DNA from 2 places in the Bradyrhizobium sp. 179 genome. Region 2 is predicted to be linked to the other one. Evidence: riboswitches for the same ligand, from Rfam matches in the RefSeq annotation. Region 2 holds a riboswitch; the other holds the start of a gene.

Region 1 (5,487 bases), on a different contig from region 2:
AATATTTCGCCGCTCGCAGGCGAAGGTTAAAGCAGCTTCAGGACGGTGACGATCGTAAATTGGAACGGTAAACCCGAACCGAATTCCGAACTTGGAAGCTTCCTCGAGCAGCTCCTGTTGTGCCGGAGAAATATTGGGTAACGACAGCCCTCGACCCCATTGAAAGGGCTCTGGGTTTTGCAAAGCCCGCACGATCACAGGATCAACCTGCTGATAGTGACTGCGCACGTAGTGTGCGACCCAATTGGCAGGGTAAGTTGAGATCACCAGTGGCTTCTTGCTTGTCCGAGATGGCAATGCGAGGTATGCGAAGCAAGACAGGTCCAGCGCTGTCGCAATCGTGGCCATTGCTTCCGAGAAGGAGGCCGGATCCTCAGCGTGTGATAGACGATCAATGAATCCTTGGAAGGCGCGATCGTGCTCCTCTATGGTTGTCATCGGGTATGCGATAATTGACGCAGCCTTCCCTGAACCGATCCTCCGCGCTTTTGAGCTAGCAGCAAGACGGCACGAGGGCTCGCCAGTTCTCGCCGCAGAAACCTCCGTCATCTAGCGCGGGTGGTCCAGCCATCAGGTCAGTCCTTTCACGCAGCATCGATCAGGATCAGCAAGTTTGAAATGCCGTCAACGTGCGCTGCGGCTTCGGGCCGACCGCACAAAGAGGCGAACCCCCGCGAGCGTATGCTCACAGCTTTGATGTGGCTGTGAGCATGGCTTCGCCGGAGCTACCACCCCGTTACCAGTCAGGCCGCCGATCGCTCACTTCTCGTGCTATCATCCATCGCATCGGCAATCATCTCTGCTGTAAGTGGCGACAACGTCCAGCCGAGATGACCATGGCCCGTATTGTAGAAGATGTTCGGTTTCTTGCCCCTGCCAACCCTTGGCATCATGCTGGGCATCATGGGGCGCAAGCCGGCCCACGGCACCACCTGGGCAGTGGAGATAGCAGGGAATAATCGCTCCACCCACTGCACCAGAGGCCTAATTCGGTCGGCGCGAATGTCGCGATTCTCGCCGTTGAATTCTGCCGTCCCAGCCACACGGAAGCGATTCTCTCCCAGTCGACTGGTTACAATCTTGGTTGCCTCGTCGAGGAGGCTCACACGTGGCGCGGCCTTTTGGCTTGCTTCGTCCGCTAGGTCCACGGTGATGGAATATCCCTTGACCGGATAGATGTTAACGCGGTCCCCAAGCATTGAAGCAATCTGGCGGCTGCCAATTCCGGCACAAATCACAGCTCTTTGGCTCTTTAGCTCATTCGTGAGGGGCCCTTCTTGCCACCGCACGAGCACGCCTTCTGAATCGGCTCGCACTTCGCATATCTCGGTCCCAAAAACGAACCGCACCCCTTTTCGTTCACAAGCCGCAGCGAGTCCGCGGGTGAACTTGTGAATGTCGCCAGTTGAGTCCGATGGAGTGAAGAATCCTCCATAATGCTGACCTTGCAGCGCGGGTTCTATCTCGCGCATCTCCGACGGGGTCACCGGACGGCGATCCAATCCACCCTCGACCAGCAGCTCATTCACTCGCGAAGCCGCATCGAAGTCACTCTTGTTGGAATAAATGTGCAAGATGCCTCGCCGCTCCAGGTCGAAAGCGATGCCTTCCTGATTGGCAATGTCGAACAGATGCCGGCGAGCGGCGATCGCGAGTCTAGTCGTCTCGATCGTGTTGCGACGATAGTGGCGAATCTGGCCGATGAACTCCGCCAACCAAGTATATTTGTGAATACTTGGACTAGGGTTCAGCAACAATGGTGCGTCACTGCGCAGCATCCATCTGAGACCTTTGACGATGGTCCCCAGGTTATTCCAGACCTCGGCATTGCTCGCCGACAATTGACCTCCATTGGCAAACGAGGTCTCCATCGCAGGATAACGCTGACGGTCAAAGACCGTGACCGAGTGGCCGCGGACGGCCAGCGCATAAGCGGTTGTAACGCCGGTGATACCGGATCCGATGATAGTGATCGTGCTCATCATGTGCTCCAAGACAAACGGGAATGAACGGCGAAACGGCTTTCACCATTGCGTCGCCCCAAATCTGTCCGTGCACCTGAGAGCTTGCCCGCTATCCTGAGAAGCGGTCCCCTTCGGTGGGTACCAATCGGCACCTCTCTCCAGATTGTCCTTTTGCGTGCGGTCCTGGGCCTGAGAGTTTCCTTGGGGAGTTGCTCCGTCGGCGGCGATGGGCCTGCCGGCTCACCGCACTCTCCCGCACACCGTCATCAGACATGACAATCCTCTCAAGCGTGCTGCGACATGTCAAGTCGCCAGGTATCCTCAACTTCAACAAAGCTGAAGCACGCGATGGTGAACGTCATCGTGTCGGAAACGAAGATGCGCGATTAACACCGAAGAAATTAGCGGAGCGTTTTTATGTCCAGCATGCTCGCGACCGCGGCTGCGCTTGAATCCTGCGCGACAACAAAGAAATCAATGGATTCCTGCGCTATTTGTCGATGTGCGGTGCAGTTTGCACTGGGAAGTCCCTGTTAGAAAGCTCAGAAGGAGAGTCCAGATGAAGGTCGGCGTTCCCAAGGAAATAAAAGCGCACGAATACCGCGTCGGTCTTACGCCCGCCGCCGTACGCGAGTATGTGGCGGCGAGCCATAGCGTAGTCGTTGAGTCCAATGCTGGAGCTGGGATTGGCGCTGCAGACGACGATTATCGCAAGGCTGGCGCAACAATCCTGGACTCCGCTCGAGAGGTATTTGCATCGAGCGAGATGATCATAAAGGTCAAGGAGCCCCAGCCTTCCGAGTGGGCTCAGCTGCGAGACAACCAGATTCTCTTCACTTATCTGCATCTGGCAGCAGACCCAGAGCAGGCTAAGGGCCTTATGAAGTCTGGCTGCACCGCAATTGCTTACGAGACCGTGACTGACGCGCACGGCAGTCTTCCGCTGCTTGCGCCTATGAGCGAGGTCGCGGGCAGGCTCGCGATCGAGGCGGCCGGGGCAGCCCTGAAGCGCCATGCGGGCGGGCGAGGGCTCTTGATCGGAGGCGTTCCAGGTGTTCAGCCGGCCCGTGTCGTCGTGATCGGAGGCGGCGTTGTCGGCACGCATGCGGGACGCATGGCGGCGGGCTTGGGTGCCGAGGTCACAATTCTCGACCGCTCGATACGGCGGCTTCGCGAATTGGATGAGTTATTCGAAGGACGCGTTCGCACCAGGTTTTCAACAATAGCTGCTGTTGAGGACGAAGTGTTCGCGGCGGACGTGGTCATCGGGGCGGTGCTCGTTCCTGGCGCGAGCGCCCCCAAGCTTGTCAGCCGAGGCATGTTGAGGTCGATGCGCAAAGGCTCTGTGGTGGTCGATGTGGCAATCGATCAGGGCGGATGCTTCGAGACCTCGCGTCCGACGACGTATGCTGATCCAACTTACGAAGTAGACGGCGTCATTCACTATTGTGTTTCCAACATGCCTGGAGCTGTTCCGCTCACCTCAAGCCAAGCGCTGAATAATGCCACGCTGCCCTTTGGGTTGGCTCTTGCCAACAAGGGATTTGCAGCCGTGCTCGAAAATCCGCATCTGCGCGCAGGCCTGAATGTTTATAGGGGGCGGCTGACTTACAAAGCCGTGGCCGAGAGTCTCGGCCTGCCATTCTCACCGATCGAACAGGCTGCAGCCTGATCCCAGAGGTCCCACATGGGACGTTTCCTCCCTGACTTGGTGGGGCCACTCCTTTGGAGTGGCCCCTTTTTTGAGACTCCAAAGCTCCGCCAATGAAGCCTGCGTCCCTCGGCATTGGTGAGATCAACTCGTGTGGTGCGACGGACGAATGGACAAATAGTGGTCGGCATTCGTGAGCTGCCCGGATTGACTGCTCGAGAACTCACGTTTCGTGGTGCCATCAGGTTGCTGGCTCCCGCCGCGTGTCCAGTCACCGAGAAGCAGCGCGATCGGGCGTTTACGGCACACCGATCCAAACGGATGCGCTAGCATGCGTCGGAGGCGCGCCGGCTCAGGGCGATGTGGAACGCCTCGACCTGCCGATCGACCGCGCGCTCCGACTTCGTGGAGCGATTGCGCTGCACAGAATCGATGGACTGTCCTCATTCAAACAGCTGCTTCCTGCCGGTGCAGATTTCCTGCTGAAGCTGTCAATGTCGCGAACTTTGATAGTCGGCCGGTCATCTCAACGACGGGCGCTAACCAGCGCCATTTGGAGCCAATCGTCGCGATGCAGAAAGCCGCCGTATTTGGCGTAAATAGAGAGATATCTTCCGACCTTCCGGGTAAATCGCTGAAAAACTGCAGCCGGGCTTTATAACAATAATAGCGGCCGGGACCTGCAGCGCCAGCTTGGTCATAAGCGCCAACGAGCACGGCTGAAAGAGGGCGAGCGGAATGGCTATATCTCGACGTGACGCACTTAGGCTAGGCCTGACAACCGGAGCGGCGCTATCGATCGCGGGAGGGCTGCGGGCACAGGCGGCGCCAATTGCCGCGCGGACCGCCCGCATGGTGATGGCCGGTGACCTCCGCGTCTTCGATCCGATTTTTACAGCCGCCACCATCACCGCCAACCATGGCTTGGCCATTTATGAAACGCTGTTCTCGCTGGACTCCAAGCTTGTTCCGCAGCCGCAAATGGTGGGGAAGTGGGCCGTTTCTGAAGACAAGAAGACCTATTCGTTCGAGCTCCGTAGTGGTCTAAGCTGGCACGACGGCACCCCGGTCACTGCAGCGGACTGTGTGGCCTCCATTCGTCGTTGGAGTCAGGTAGATTCCGGCGGACGTCTGATCATGGAACGAGCCAGAGATATCTCAAAGATTGATGACAGGTCGTTCACAATTGCGCTCAAGGAGCCGTTGGATCTTTTGATCCATATTCTCGCGAAGGTGTCGGAGCCATGTCTGTTCATCATGCGCGAGCAGGACGCAAATCGTCCTGCAACCGAGCAGGTGACCTCGAATATTGGGTCGGGGCCTTTTAAGTTCAATCATGCCCTTGCCAAGCCGGGCGCAAGCTTCACCTACGATCGCAATGAAAAATATGTACCTCGCAGCGAGCCGCCCGACGGATTCGCCGGCGGGAAGGTTGTTAAGCTCGATCGCGTCATTTGGGACAATATTTCCGATCAGCAGACTGCTTTCGCAGCCTTGCAAGCGAGTGAGATTGACTTCATTCAAACGGCCCCTCTTGATCTTTTGTCGGTGATCGAAAGCGACCCTGGTCTTGTGCTCCAGGTTTTAGACAAGACGGGCAGCGATGTATGCCTGCGCATGAACTTTCTGCAGAAGCCGTTCGACAACGTGAAGGCGCGTCAAGCCGTGCTTCACTTGATTGATCAGGAAGCGTTCGTGCGCGTCAGGTCCCCCGACCCAAAATACGGCCGCCCCATCACTTCGATATTTGGGGCCGGAACGGTCTATTCCAACGACGAAAATACCGGATGGTACAAGAAGGGCGGCGATCCGGAAGAGGCCAAGCAGTTGTTTCAGGCGGCTGAATATGCCGGCGAGAAGGTCGTCATTCTC
Region 2 (5,487 bases):
CGCCTTCGGCGCTCTCGGTCTCGTAGCCGAGGAATTCGGTCGCACCCAGCTTCTCACGCAGCGGGAACCAGATCGCTTCGGAAGCCGCCTCGCCAGAACCCTTCCAGGACTCGCGCGCCTTGGCCTTCTGACGCTCCATCGCATCAGAGAACGCCGCCTGGTCGACGCCGATACCGCGCGACTTCAGCGCGTCCTGCGTCAGGTCCAGCGGGAAGCCGTAGGTATCGTACAGCGTGAAGGCGACGTCGCCGTCGAACATGTCGCCCTTCTTCAAGGACGCGCTCTTCTCATCGAGGATGGCAAGTCCGCGCGACAGCGTCTTGCGGAAGCGGGTCTCTTCCAGCCGCAGCGTCTCCTCGATCAGCTTCTCTGCGCGGACCAGTTCCGGAAGGGCCTGGCCCATCTCGCGCACCAGCGCCCAGACCAGGCGATGCATTAGCGGTTCTTTCGCGCCCAAAAGCTGGGCATGGCGCATCGCGCGGCGCATGATCCGGCGCAGCACATAGCCGCGGCCCTCGTTCGAGGGCAGCACGCCGTCGGAGATGAGGAAGGCCGAGGAGCGCAGATGGTCGGCGATGACCCGGAACGAGGCGACGGTCTGCTCGTTCGGCCCGCTGCCGAGTGCGGACGCCGCCGCGTCGATCAAATTGCGGAACAGGTCGGTCTCGAACACGCTCTCGACGCCCTGGAGAATGCAGGCCATGCGCTCCAGGCCCATGCCGGTGTCGATCGAGGGACGCGGCAAGCCCACGCGCTCCTCCTTCGTCACCTGCTCGTACTGCATGAAGACGAGATTCCAGAATTCGAGGAAGCGGTCGCCGTCCTCCTCGGGCGAGCCCGGAGGCCCGCCCCAGATGTGCTCGCCGCGGTCGATGAAGATCTCCGAGCACGGGCCGCACGGGCCGGTGTCGCCCATCGCCCAGAAATTGTCCGAAGTCGGAATCCGGATGATGCGGTCGTCGGAGAAGTCGGCGATCTTCTTCCACAGGCCCGCCGCCTCGTCGTCGGTGTGGTAGACCGTGACGAGCAGCTTGTCCTTCTTCAGCCCGAACTCGCTGGTGATCAGTTTCCAGGCGAGCTCGATCGCGCGCTCCTTGAAATAGTCGCCGAACGAGAAGTTGCCGAGCATCTCGAAGAAGGTGAGATGGCGCGCGGTGTAGCCGACATTGTCGAGGTCGTTGTGCTTGCCGCCGGCGCGCACGCATTTCTGCGAGGTGGTGGCGCGCTGATAGGGCCGCTTCTCGACGCCGGTGAAGACGTTCTTGAACTGCACCATGCCGGCATTGGTGAACATCAAGGTCGGATCGTTGCGCGGCACGAGTGGCGAGGACGGCACAATCTCGTGGCCGTTCTCGGCAAAGAAGTTCAAAAAGGTCGACCTGATCTCGTTGACGCCGCTCATGTTCATCCAATCGGGTATGCTTGGGCCCGCTTCTCGCCATCCAAACAGACGCTAAAGGCTGATATCTGCGGGCCAAAGCGCTTTTAGACAAGGCCAGCTTCGCTGTCCAGAAACTGTGCAAGGAGATGTGCAAGCAGATCAGTAGGTTGCCGCGGTCGCGCAATCCCGGTTGAAAGCCGATGCCGGCCGCGTTGACAGGCTTGGCCAGGCTGTGGTCTTTACATATCTCTATCGTACGGCCACGTCGGGAGAGACCGGCTTTAGGCAGCCGGCGCCGAAGGAGCAACCGCCCCGGAAACTCTCAGGCAAAAGGACCGCGTGGCTTTGACGACATCTGGAAAGAGGCGCCGACGGGGTTAAGACCCGGACAGCGTCCGCCGACGGGATAATACTCTCAGGCACAGCGACAGATGGGGCTTCGATGGGTTGCTGCCGGGGAATCGTCCCCGGGGAACCACCGAGGGCCCCTGTAATGCCTGCACCCGACGACCACGATTCCCTCCGACACACCCCGCTCCACGCCCTGCATGTGTCCCTGGGCGGCAAGATGGTGCCGTTCGCGGGCTATGACATGCCCGTGCAGTACCCCGCGGGCGTGCTGAAGGAGCATCTCCACACCCGCGCCTCCGCGGGCCTGTTCGACGTCTCCCACATGGGACAGATCGCGCTCCGGCCGAAATCCGGCAAGGTCGAGGACGCCGCCCGCGCGCTGGAGCGGCTGGTGCCGCAGGATATCCTGGCGATTGCACCGGGACGGCAGCGCTACGCCCAGTTCACCAATGCGGATGGCGGCATCCTTGACGATCTGATGGTTGCCAATTTCGGCGACCACCTGTTCCTGGTCGTCAACGCCGCCTGCAAGGACGCGGACGAGGCGCATCTGCGCGCGCATCTCTCCGACGACTGCGTGATCGATCCGCTGGACGGCCGCGCGCTGATCGCGCTCCAGGGCCCGAAGGCGGAAACGGCGCTGGCGAAATGGTGTGCAGAGGCGCCGTCCATGAAATTCATGGATGCCGGCCCGCGCGAGGTCGCCGGCCTCCCCTGTTTCGTCTCGCGCTCGGGCTATACCGGCGAGGACGGGTTCGAGATTTCCGTGCCCGCCGGCGATGCCGAGCGGCTCGCCAGGACGCTGCTCGAAAACCCGGACGTGATGCCGATCGGGCTCGGGGCCCGCGACAGCCTGCGGCTGGAGGCCGGGCTCTGTCTCTACGGCCACGACATCGACACCACGACCACGCCGGTCGAAGCCGAGCTGGAATGGTCGGTGCAGAAGAGCCGCCGCAGCGGTGGGACGCGCGCCGGCGGCTTCCCCGGCGCTGAGAAGATTCTCGCCCATTTCGACCAGGGTGCATCCCGCCGCCGCGTCGGCCTGCGCACTGAGGGACGCGCGCCGGTGCGGGAGGGCGCGCTGCTGTTTGCGGATGCGACGGCGGGCGAGCCGATCGGCAAGGTTACATCGGGCGGCTTCGGCCCGAGCCTGAATGCGCCGGTGGCGATGGGCTATGTGCCCACGCGCCAGAGCGCGCTCGGCACCAAGCTGTTCGCCGAGGTGCGCAGCCAGCGCCTAGCCGTCGAGGTCGCCGCCATGCCCTTCGTGAAAAACACCTACAAACGCTGAGGATTCGACAATGACCACGACGCTGTACACCTCCGACCACGAATGGCTCGCCATCGAGGGCGACATCGCCACCGTCGGCATCACCGATTACGCGCAGCAGCAGCTCGGCGACGTCGTGTTTGTCGAGCTGCCCAAGATCGGCCGCATGCTGAAGAAGGCGGAAGCCGCCGCGGTCGTGGAATCCGTCAAGGCCGCCTCTGACGTCTACGCGCCCGTTACGGGCGAGGTGCTCGAGACCAATCCCGCACTCGCGGCCGAGCCCGCGCTGGTGAACACGGATGCGCAGGGCGCGGCCTGGTTCTTCAAGATCAAGATTGCCGACAGAAACGAGCTCGGCGGCCTCATGGATGACGCTGCGTACAAAGCGCATACGGCGTGAGATGAAGCAAGTAGCCGCCTCACACTCACTGTCATGCCTCGCGAAGGCGGGACATCCAGTCGACGCAGCCGCTTCGGCTAGAGCCGAGGGGCCACGGCGTACTGGATCGTCCGCCCCTGTGCGCAAGTGCGCACAAGACGGACGATGACAGCAACTCCTAGCGAGGACCCTATGATGACCGCGCACCGCAAATCCAACGGCGACACCGCCGCCAACTTCGTTCGCCGCCACATTGGCCCCTCGACGCGCGACGTCACCGCAATGCTCGAGGCCGTCAGCGCCAAAAGCGTTGATGCGCTGATGGGGGAGACGCTGCCGGCCTCGATCCGGCAGGCCGCCCCGCTCGATCTCGGCAAAGCCTTGAGCGAAACCGAGGCGATCGCGCATATGGGCGAGCTCGCGCGGCAGAACAAGGTCTTCACCTCGCTGATCGGCCAGGGCTATTCCGGCACGATCCTGCCCGCGGTGATCCAGCGCAACATCCTGGAGAATCCGGCCTGGTACACGGCGTATACGCCCTACCAGCCCGAAATCAGCCAGGGCCGGCTCGAGGCGCTGCTCAATTTCCAGACCATGATCTGCGACCTCACCGGGCTCGACGTTGCCAACGCCTCGCTGCTCGACGAGGCGACCGCGGCGGCCGAAGCCATGGCGCTCGCCGAGCGGCACTCACAGGTGAAGGCAAAAGCCTTCTTCGTCGACAAGGACGTGCATCCGCAGACGCTCGCGGTGATGCGCACCCGCGCCGAGCCGCTCGGCTGGAGCCTGATCGTCGGCGATCCCCTCACCGATCTCGCTAAGAGTGACGTGCTAGGTGCGCTGCTGCAATATCCGGGCTCGTCGGGCGCGGTGCGGGACCTGCGTCCCGCGATCGCGACACTGCGCGCCAAGGGCGCGCTCGCGATCGTCGCCGCCGATCTGCTGGCACTGACGCTGCTCGCCTCGCCCGGCGAGCTAGGGGCCGACATCGCGATCGGCTCGGCGCAGCGCTTTGGCGTGCCGATGGGCTATGGCGGACCGCATGCGGCCTATATGGCGGTGCGCGACGCGCTGAAGCGCTCGCTGCCCGGCCGCATCGTCGGCCTCTCCGTGGATTCGCGCGGGATGCCGGCCTATCGCCTCGCCCTCCAGACCCGCGAGCAGCACATCCGCCGCGAGAAGGCGACTTCCAACATCTGCACCGCGCAGGTGCTCCTCGCCGTGATCGCCTCGATGTACGCGGTCTATCACGGCCCCGAGGGCCTGACGCAGATCGCGCAAGATGTGCATCGCCGCGCGACCGTGCTCGCCACCGGCCTGCGCAGGCTCGGCTTTGCGCTCCAGTCGGAGACCTTCTTCGACACGCTCAGCGTCGATGCTGGCGCCAAGCGTGCCGAGATCATTGCGCGCGCGACCGCCGAGACAATCAATCTCGGCATCAGTGAAACCGCGCTTCGCATTGCGCTCGACGAGACCACGACGCCTGCAACGGTGGAAGCGGTTTGGCGCGCCTTCGGCGGCACACTCGCCTATGCCGAGATCGACGCCGAGACGCGCGAGGCGCTGCCGGACGACTTGAAGCGCACGACCGCTTTCCTCACCCATCCGGTGTTCCATGCGCATCGCTCGGAGACCGAGATGCTGCGCTACATGCGCAAGCTCAGTGATCGCGACCTCGCGCTCGACCGCGCGATGATTCCGCTGGGATCCTGCACCATGAAGCTGAACGCGACCACCGAGATGATGCCGCTGACCTGGCCGGAGTTTGCGACGCTGCACCCGTTCGCCCCGCGCGAGCAGGCCGCCGGCTATCACGCGCTGTTCGCGCGGCTTGAAAAGTGGCTGTGCGACATCACCGGCTATGACGCGATCTCACTGCAGCCGAATTCCGGCGCGCAAGGCGAATATGCCGGGCTGCTCGCGATCCGCGGCTATCATGCCGCGCGCGGACAGAGCCACCGCAAGATCTGCCTGATCCCCTCCTCCGCTCATGGCACCAACCCGGCCTCGGCCGCGATGGTCGGCATGGACGTGGTGGTGGTCGCCTGCGAGAAGAACGGCGACGTCGACGTTGGTGATCTCCGCGCCAAGGCCGAGAAACATTCG

Evidence for each region. Region 2 has a riboswitch for glycine ahead of gcvT (glycine cleavage system aminomethyltransferase GcvT). Riboswitches for the same ligand answer to the same signal wherever they lie in the genome.
Region 1: linked by a shared signal. The riboswitch ahead of IVB12_RS32940 (D-amino acid dehydrogenase) and the one ahead of gcvT (glycine cleavage system aminomethyltransferase GcvT) in region 2 are both predicted to bind glycine.

What each region holds. Positions count from the first base shown of each region.
Region 1 covers NZ_JADPJR010000143.1:5,641-11,127, forward strand. The annotation lists gene IVB12_RS32935 (LuxR family transcriptional regulator) at 1-438, opposite strand, end outside; gene IVB12_RS32940 (D-amino acid dehydrogenase) at 744-1,982, opposite strand; glycine riboswitch at 2,133-2,230, opposite strand; gene ald (alanine dehydrogenase) at 2,524-3,636, shown strand; gene IVB12_RS32950 (ABC transporter substrate-binding protein) at 4,354-5,487, shown strand, end outside.
Region 2 covers NZ_JADPJR010000028.1:38,143-43,629, reverse strand. The annotation lists gene alaS (alanine--tRNA ligase) at 1-1,402, opposite strand, end outside; glycine riboswitch at 1,638-1,728, shown strand; gene gcvT (glycine cleavage system aminomethyltransferase GcvT) at 1,875-3,023, shown strand; gene gcvH (glycine cleavage system protein GcvH) at 3,034-3,402, shown strand; gene gcvP (aminomethyl-transferring glycine dehydrogenase) at 3,577-5,487, shown strand, end outside.